Regions from separate parts of the Kushneria konosiri genome, predicted to be linked through region 1. Evidence: riboswitches for the same ligand, from Rfam matches in the RefSeq annotation. Region 1 holds a riboswitch; the other holds the start of a gene.
The links. Region 1 has a riboswitch for cobalamin ahead of B9G99_RS14430 (AAA family ATPase). Riboswitches for the same ligand answer to the same signal wherever they lie in the genome.
Positions count from the first base shown of each region.

Region 2: another riboswitch for cobalamin. It lies ahead of B9G99_RS04910 (energy-coupling factor ABC transporter permease); the one in region 1 lies ahead of B9G99_RS14430 (AAA family ATPase).

Region 1 covers NZ_CP021323.1:3,129,012-3,133,425, reverse strand. The annotation lists gene cobS (adenosylcobinamide-GDP ribazoletransferase) at 1-505, opposite strand, end outside; gene cobT (nicotinate-nucleotide--dimethylbenzimidazole phosphoribosyltransferase) at 502-1,533, opposite strand; cobalamin riboswitch at 1,665-1,869, shown strand; gene B9G99_RS14430 (AAA family ATPase) at 2,064-4,037, shown strand; gene cobO (cob(I)yrinic acid a,c-diamide adenosyltransferase) at 4,034-4,414, shown strand, end outside.
Region 2 covers NZ_CP021323.1:1,044,087-1,048,500, reverse strand. The annotation lists gene B9G99_RS04920 (DUF5677 domain-containing protein) at 1-686, shown strand, start outside; gene B9G99_RS04915 (carbon-nitrogen hydrolase family protein) at 1,045-1,827, shown strand; cobalamin riboswitch at 1,923-2,112, shown strand; gene B9G99_RS04910 (energy-coupling factor ABC transporter permease) at 2,152-2,835, shown strand; gene B9G99_RS04900 (LysR substrate-binding domain-containing protein) at 3,253-3,918, opposite strand; gene B9G99_RS16930 (LysR family transcriptional regulator) at 4,043-4,204, opposite strand; gene B9G99_RS04895 (DMT family transporter) at 4,300-4,414, shown strand, end outside.

The sequences.
Region 1 (4,414 bases):
ACGGCAATACTCCCATCATGAACGCTGCCAGCCCACGGCTCAGGGCATGAGCGGTGACCAATGCCATCATCACAAGCCCGGCCTCCTGCTGTGCCAGGGCGCTCAGCAGCAGCCATCGTCCGATCAGACTCGCGATCAGCGCCAGCACGCCGTAGCTGCCCACCCGGCTGTCTTTCATGATGGCCAGGCGTTGTGCCACCGTCCGGCCGCCGCCAAGACCATCCATGCAGTCTGCCAGGCCGTCCTCATGCAGGGCACCGGTCAGCCAGAGCGACAGTAGCAGCGTCATGAACACCGCGATGGAGAAAGGAAGTACCTGTTCAAGGCCCCAGTAGACCAGAGCAAGCCCCAGACCGATCGATGCCCCGACCAGCGAAAACCAGCGATGGCAGCGACCCAGCGCCTGTGCATTGACCTCGCCGGGAATGGGCACCGGAAGGCGGGTTAAAAAGCTCACCGCCAGACAGACCCACTGCCACTGACGGGCCAGCCCCTCACGACTCATAGCGTCAGGCCAACCTCTTCGAGCGAGCCCAGTTCATGATAAAAGGCCAGTGCCGAGCGCAGCAGCGGCAGAGCCAGTGCTGCTCCCGACCCTTCTCCGAGCCGAAGTCCCATATCCAAAAGCGGTACGGCATCAAGCTGATCCAGCAGCGGTCGATGACCGCGCTCATCGCCACAATGCGAGAAAATCAGATAGCCCCGCACCTCCGGCGCGATGCGACAGGCACAAAGTGCGGCCACGGTCGTAATGAAACCATCCACCAGAATGACCATGCCCTTCTCAGCAGCGGCCAGAATGGCCCCTACCATACTGACGATTTCGAATCCGCCCAGTGCTGCCAGTGTCAGTCGAGGATCCTGAAGGGCCTGGGCATGGCGCTGAAGCCCGAGCAGCACGATGTCCTGCTTTCGCTTCATGATCGTGGCCGTAACGCCACTGCCGGCACCGATACACGTGTCAAAGGGGAGATGCGTAATCGCCGCCATCAGCGCGCTGGCGCTGGTCGTATTACCGATCCCCATGTCTCCCAGCGCGATCAGATCGCAGCCATCGGCATGAAGCTCATCGATCAGCCGCCGGCTGTTGTCGAAACCGGTTTCAAGCTGTTCGAGCGTCATCGCAGGCTCACGGTGAAAAGGCGCCGTCTTCTCGCCCAGCCGATGGCTGACGAGATCCGGATGCGGCTCATGCTCTGTAAGCGTCCCGCAGTCGATAACCTTCAGCGGCAGCCCCGCCTGCCGGCAAAAGATATTGATGGCGGCATGGCCTTCAAGGAATTGATGCACCATCAGCTGTGTCGTTGAAGGATCAACGATGGAAACCCCCTCAAGCGCCACGCCATGATCGCCGGCAAAAATCAGCATGATCGGTGCATCGATGCTCTTTTTTGAAGGCCCCATAATACGTACCAGCGATGCCGCGGTAGTCTCAAGCGTGCCCAACGATCCCGGGGGTTTCAGCCGACTGTCGATGTGCGCCTGAATACGGGCATCGTTCGCATCATCAGGGGGCGAAATATTAAAGGTCATGACATTGACTCGGTTAAACATGCACAAACGCTACCGGGTGCCCGGTGGTAGAGCAACGATAAAGTCATAAAACCGCGTCAGCGGGCCCGATTACGTCATCGTGTCGGACTTGACTCCATCACCACCCCGGCCCACGATGAGCAGCGCTCGGGTGCCCGTGCAGACTTGTACGGGATAATCGGGAAAGTGATGCAAGTTCACTGCTGTCCCCGCAACGGTAATCGAGTGGCTTGAAGCGTAACCACTGATCCTTACGATCGGGAAGGTGCTTCAGCCCGGCAGACACAGGTCTGCCAGCTCGTCAGCCCGGAGACCGGCCCGGCGATGATACAGGGTGATAATGCCTACGACATTATCAGTAATGACTGCCGCGCGTACGGGTCGATACGCAGGAGCACACAAGTGACTTGTTTTTCTATCAGATGGCGGTGCCTGCCAGAAGCCGCTACGCCTCTTGACGTCTCCCCATCACATGGGCACGCAACGCACACTCATGCCGCGTCATCACATTCTGCTCTCGGGGAGGTGATATGACGACGACATCACGCCCCTCGTTCCCCTTTACCGCCGTGACCGGCCATGAACGACTAAAACTTGCCCTGATTCTGGCGGCGCTGGATCCTCGCCTGGGCGGCGTGCTCGTCAGTGGCCCGCGCGGCACAGCCAAATCGACACTGGCGAGAGGCCTTGCCGAACTGCTGCCCTTCTCGCGCTCTTCTCTGGTGACACTACCCCTGGGCGCCGATGAGGCTCAGCTGACCGGGACGCTGGATCTGGGTCGAGCCCTGGGCGATCGTGAAGTGGCCTTCCAGCCCGGCCTGCTGGCGCGGGCCCATGAGGGGGCGCTCTACATCGATGAGGTCAATCTGCTGCCTGACGCCCTGGTAGACCTGCTGCTTGATGTGGCCGCCAGCGGTATCAACCATGTCGAGCGAGATGGCATCAGCCATCAACATCCTGCGGATTTCCTGCTGATTGGCACCATGAATCCTGACGAAGGCGAGCTGCGTGCCCAGCTGCTGGACCGTTTCGGGCTCGCCGTACTGGATCATCCCGCACCGGATATCGAGCAGCGCCTGCAGATTGTCGAGCGTCGCTTGGCCTTTGACCAAGACCCCGAGACGTTCATGTCCGACTGGCAGGAAGAACAGGATCGCCTTTGTGATCGACTGGCGGCCGCACGGGAACGACTCTCGAAAATTACCCTGCCTGCCGAGCTGGCCCGCGTGATTGCAACGCGTTGTGTCGACGCGGGCGTGGAAGGCGTGCGCGCTGACCTTGCCTGGCGGCGTGGCGCACTGGCACATGCGGCCTGGCAAAATCGAAACATCGTGACGCTCGAGGACATCGACGCCCTGGCGCCGCTGGTCATGGCACATCGTGCTCCCGGATATGATCCCCATCAGGCGCCGGATCAGGGCAATAACCATGGCGGTCAAGGTGGGGGCGATCACCGTCAGGAGAATGATGAACCGTCTGATTCCGAGGGCGAGACTTCTTCCGGTGCCACCAGCGCGCCGCCTGCGGAACGCTACCAGGGCCGTCGCACGCCCCCGGATGCCCCGGCCAGACCGGATATGACGTCACGGCAAGGCACATCGAGTCCTGCTGAACAGACCTCATCGACAGGAAACCATCAGCATCAAGGTACTCATCAGTATCAGGATGATCACGATGACAACCCTCATGGCAACGGTGACTGGGGCAATCTGACTGCCCATCAGGCGTCGCTGACGCTGAACAGCGCCGCAAGCGGACATATTCAGCTGCCGAGCATACAAACGAGCCTCCCCGCCAGCCAGCGGGCGTCACAAACGAAGGGTCGCCGGGCCATTGGCCGTGCGCGTATCGACTGGCCCGGAAGTCTGCGCAAGGCAGCCATCTCCCAGGGTCATTCGGTGCCCGGCACCCTTGAAGCACTGGCATGGCAGCGCGAGCGGCGCCGCCCTGAAAGACTCACCTGTATCGTACTGGATATTTCCGGTTCCAGTCTGAGCCGGCAAACGCCCTCGCAACGTGCCCGCCAGCTTGAAAAGGCGATGTCGCTGGTCGAGCAGCTGGCTTTTGATACCTATCTCGCCCGTGAGCGGCTGATGCTGATAACTCTGGGTGGCGAGGGTGTGACCGAAGTCATGGCCCCCCGTCGTGCACCACGCTCGATGGCGACCGTACTGAACCAGATCAAACCGGGTGGCGGTACGCCGCTACGACGCGGGCTTGATGATACCCGCCAGCGCCTGGCTCGCCTTCAGCATGGTGATCCGGCAGCGATTCGCCTCTGGATACTGACCGATGCCCGTAGCCGGGACGATCTCGAGCTTGCGCCGTTTGGCCTTGAGACCCACATCGTGGACTGTGAACCACGGGAAGAAGCACTGGGTCGGGCAAAAGAGCTGGCCGCCGCGCTTGAAGCCACCTGCCACCACCTTGACGATCTGTTCCGCACGCCAACCGCACCGGCAATGCATGCCACCACAACGACAGTTCCCGGGAGACAGCCATGAGCCAGCACCATGGTGATGACAGCGCCACTGACCAGGACAGCACTCGCTACCAGCAGCGCATGGCCACCAAGAAGCGCATTGTCGATGAGCGCATTGCCCGCGCAGATCAGGAACGTGGTGTGCTGATCGTGCTCAAGGGCAACGGCAAGGGCAAAAGCAGCTCTGCCTTTGGCACCATGGCACGTGCCATGGGACATGGTCAGCGCTGTGCAGTCATCCAGTTCATCAAGGGGCGACGTGCCACCGGCGAGTATCTGTTCTTCAACGATCACCCGCAGGTCGACTTTCACGTCATGGGGCACGGGTTCAGCTGGGAAGTCCGCGATCCGGCGCGCGAACGTCAGGCCGCACAGGAGGCCTGGGCACTGGCAGAAAGG
Region 2 (4,414 bases), 1.5 Mb from region 1:
GACAACATGCGCGTGCATGTCACATAGCACAAGAAATTTTATGCCTGTTAAAGTCCGGGTTTCCTGATGCGGCGCATGCTAGGTGGAGGGCGCTTCATGAGGTGAATTGCACTGCAATGTTTATTGTCAAGCAAGGCCAAGATTGCGCGGAAAGGTTCTACTTTCATGATGTTGTAGATTCATACGACGCTATGCGTGAGCATAAAAAATACGAGAACCGGCTGCAGGAAAAAGGCCCCTCACAGGCAGAAATTGACGACTGCAAGAAGGAATATGATGAACTGATCAGAAGGTATGGTAAGTCTTTTTCACAGCTTTACGGTTGGGCTGCGCACATATTCCCAAGCCATCAGCGCGTGGGTTTTGCTGCAATTGAAAAGAACGTAGGATTGGATCATATGCGTCCGTACTACAAATGGGCCAGCCAGAATATTCATGCTAGTTCGAAAGGCATGACAAGTCGGTTAGGGCTGTGTGAAGCGAGACATGATATCCTGCTGGTGGGACAAAGCAACTCAGGCATGACAGATCCAGCGCACGCGACAGCCATCAGCTTGTATCAGATCACTACAACACTCCTATGTCTTAAACCAGCGCTTGATCATATAGTCATGTGTAAGATTGCTGGGGAATACGAGCAGGCAGTCGGGGATACGTTCCTTCGAATTAGCCAATCAAAATCGTAACAAGTTGCTTCACACGGATAAATTACTCGCCGCACTCCTAATTTAACTATGAGTAAAGCGGTATGGATAAGAATGATCTCAATGGCCGCTCTTGGCCGAAAGCAACCCGTCTCCATTCCTCGCCTGAACAACAACGTTTTATTCCTGCTTCTTGGTCACGCGCTTTTTTGGTCCCTAAAACGCTAATTTTCTATTCGATAGCGGCGAAACCGCTGCTTCTTCCCCATGACACGCCACCAGCTATAGATTAGATGCCCCTCCGTTTCAATAGATCCTGAAAGCCATGCCTTCTCTTTTGTGGTGCCCCTGAGGTTTCATGTCCTGTATTCCAGCCCTTGTGAAGAGGATGCGAGTGGATATGCCCTCTGAAAATGCAGGCAATGTCGTTGTCGCTCTGGCGCAGCCGCCGGTTATCCGCGGTGCCGTGGCGGAGAATCTGACCACGCATCTGCGCTATATCAAGCATGCCGCCCGGCACGACGCTGATGTCATCGTCTTTCCCGAGCTCTCGCTGATTGGTTACGAGCCTGATCTGCTGGAAGCGCTTGCCATGCCATACGATGCCGAGGCGTTCAAAACGCTGTCTGCTGCCGCGGTGGAGAACAATATGGTTGTGATCGCGGGTGGTCCGCTGATCAACGACGGCGGCAAGCCCCGCATCGGGGCGGTCATCTGCTTTCCCGATGGGGCGCGTACGTTTTACGCCAAGCAGCACCTGCACGATGGGGAGGAGGCGTACTGCTCGCCGGGTGATGAAGCCTGTCTCTTCACCGTCAACGGCGTGCGCATCGCACTGGCGATTTGCGCCGATTTTGTCCACACCATTCACAGTGATGCCGCTTCCGCCCGGAAGGCGGCGGTGTATCTTGCCAGTGTGCTGATTTCAGACGGCGGATATGAGGCGGATGCTCAATGCCTTGCCGGCATTGCCCGGCGTCACGGAATGCCGGTGCTGTTTTCCAACCATATCTCCGACACCGGTAGCTGGCAGACCTGCGGCAGAAGCGGCGGATGGAACGCACAGGGGGAGCGCCTTGTTGGCGCCGACGGACGTGAGGCCTGCCTGGTCATCGCTGCGATCCGCGATGGCGTGCTGGAGGGCGCATCAGGGCGCGTTATCGCGATGGACAGCGTGGCCTGATCAGCAGGAGCGGCGATCAAGCGCTGTCGTCCGGGCACTGTCTCTTTATCAGACATCGCTTTAAAAAGGCGTTGCCTTCCCCGAGCCCACCAGGCATAGAATGCAGGTGACATGGTGTTGAAGCGGCCCTGCCGCTTCAAATGAAAAGGGAACGTGGACAAGCCACGGCTGCCCCCGCAACTGTAAGCGATGAGCCCGCCTCACACGCCACTGGCCACTGCCGGGAAGGCGAGGCAAGGGTGATGACGCGCAAGCCAGGAGACCTGCCATGTCGACTTCCATTCATCTCATCCCTGCACGGTGGGTGCAGCAAGGATCAATCGCATGCATATCGAACCGGGCGTCGTCACGGGCGCCAAAATCCTGTTGAGTTACGCCACCGCGGCCGGTGCCTTCGGGCTGACCGCGCGTCTGGCACGGCACACGCTGGAAGGCCGCGATGGCTTCACGGCGCTGATCGGTCGCAGTCTTGTGGCCACGCTGTGTGTCTTCTGCTTTTTCGAGGTGTTGCCTCACCACGCTGTGGGCGTGTCAGAGGTCCACCTGATTCTGGGCTCGACCCTGCTGCTGCTGTTTGGGGCTGGCCCGACGGCGATCGGCCTGGCGCTGGGGCTTTTGATTCAGGGGCTTTTCTTCGCGCCGTTCGACCTGCCGCAATACGGCATGAACGTGACCACCCTGATCGTGCCGCTGTGGGGCATCAGCGTGCTGGCCGGACGCCTGATTCCACGCGATACGCCCTACGTTGAGGTGACCTATCGACAGGCGCTGGCGCTTTCCACCGCCTATCAGGGCGGCATCGTGCTCTGGGTCGGCTTCTGGGCCTTCTACGGCGAGGGGCTTTCGGCGCAGAGCCTCGTCAATGTCAGCACGTTCGGGGTGGCCTACATGAGCGTGGTCATTCTGGAACCGCTGATCGATCTCGGCGTGCTGGCGCTCGCCAAATGGCGCACCGGCATGACACGCGGGCCGCTGTTCAATGCCCGGCTGCATCGCCCCGCGCTCTGAAAGACGCTCGAGACGCATGATGACAAAGCCCACCCAACGGTGGGCTTTTTGGTTCTGTGCATCAGTCGTGGTTAATGTTTTCTTGATGGTTTGGCTCATGACGAATTAGGCAAAAGTTGCGTTGTTGATATTTGCAATCAAGCTACTGTTAATTTGTCTAATCAAAGGAGCGCTTATGGCCGTCAAGCACATACCGACCGGTGTTGTTCATAAAGGCAATAAAGGCGGGAAAACCGGCTGCGGTTTTGACACGAAAGACCATTCAGATCATTGGGTGTCTTCAGGCAGTAGAATTACCTGCGACAAGAATGGTTGTAAAAATTGAATGGCCGACCGGTTTTTACTCTAAAGCCCACCCAACGGTGGGCTTTTTATTTGATCAACAACCATGCGGCCCGGCCAATAGAGGTGCTGGGCTCAGTGGGCCTTGTTCGCCTCACCGTCGAAGACGGTGGCTTCTTGCAACAGCCAGTCGACAAAACGTGCCACGGCAGGCGACGCTTCACCGATCGCCGGGGTCAGCAGGTCGTAGGTCATGGGGGAGGCGAGGGCATGCTGTTCGCCGAAGGGGCGAATCATCAGTACGCCGCTGGCCAGCCGGTCCATCACCAGGGGGAGACTGGCCAGCATGAGGCCCCGCCCGGCAATGGCCTGGTCCACGGCCAGCCCGGACAGCGAATAGCGCCTTTGCGGCGGCGACACCTGATTGGCGACGCCGACTGTCTCGAGCCATGTCTGCCAGCCCGGGACGGTGGCGCTCTGTGGAGAGTTCCAGGCCACTTCCAGCAGGGTGTGACGGGCCAGGTCGGCGGGCTTCATGGGCTGACCGTGCTGTTTGAGCAGTGCAGGGGTACAGACGGGGAACAGCTCATCGCCCAACAGCCGGTAATTCGTCACGTCCGGCCAGGGGCCGCGGCCATAGCGTATCGCCAGACGCGCCCCGCTGCCTCGCCAGGTGGGGACGATCAGGGCGTCATTGGACTCCAGTGAAATATCGAGACCGCCAATCCGGGCCTCAAATGTGGCCAGCCGTGGCAGCAGCCACAGCTGCAGGAAAGTGGGCGGTGCGCTGAGCGTCAGCATCGGGGTGTGTCGCGCACTTTCCCGAGCGGTTGAGACGCCCGCGGCGATCGTTTCAAGACCGCTGTCGATGTCCCGGGCCAGCTGCCGTCCGATTTCGTTGAGCTGGACACCGTTGGCATGTCTCTCAAAAAAACGTAACGCCGAGCCGGTCTTCGAGTTGTTTGATCTGACGGCTGACCGCACCGGGCGTCACCCCCAGCCTATTGGCAGCGTGCTTGAAGCTCTGCGTGCGGGCCGCCTCGGCAAAGGCGCGCAGCGCATTCAGGGGGAGGCGTTCGATCTTCATGGGTTGAGTTTTCCTGAGCCTTGATCTCCAGATTAATCGTTTGGCGACGGCCCCGGCAAATGCTCCACTGAAGCCTGTGACCGACAGGAGGCCCTATGCAGAACACCGGACAGACAACGCCCACCCTATCGACAGGCAGCCATTCGGCGCGCCGGCGGCTGGACCTGCAGGCCAGCGCCCTGATGGTGCTGTTTTGCATCGTGCTGGGCG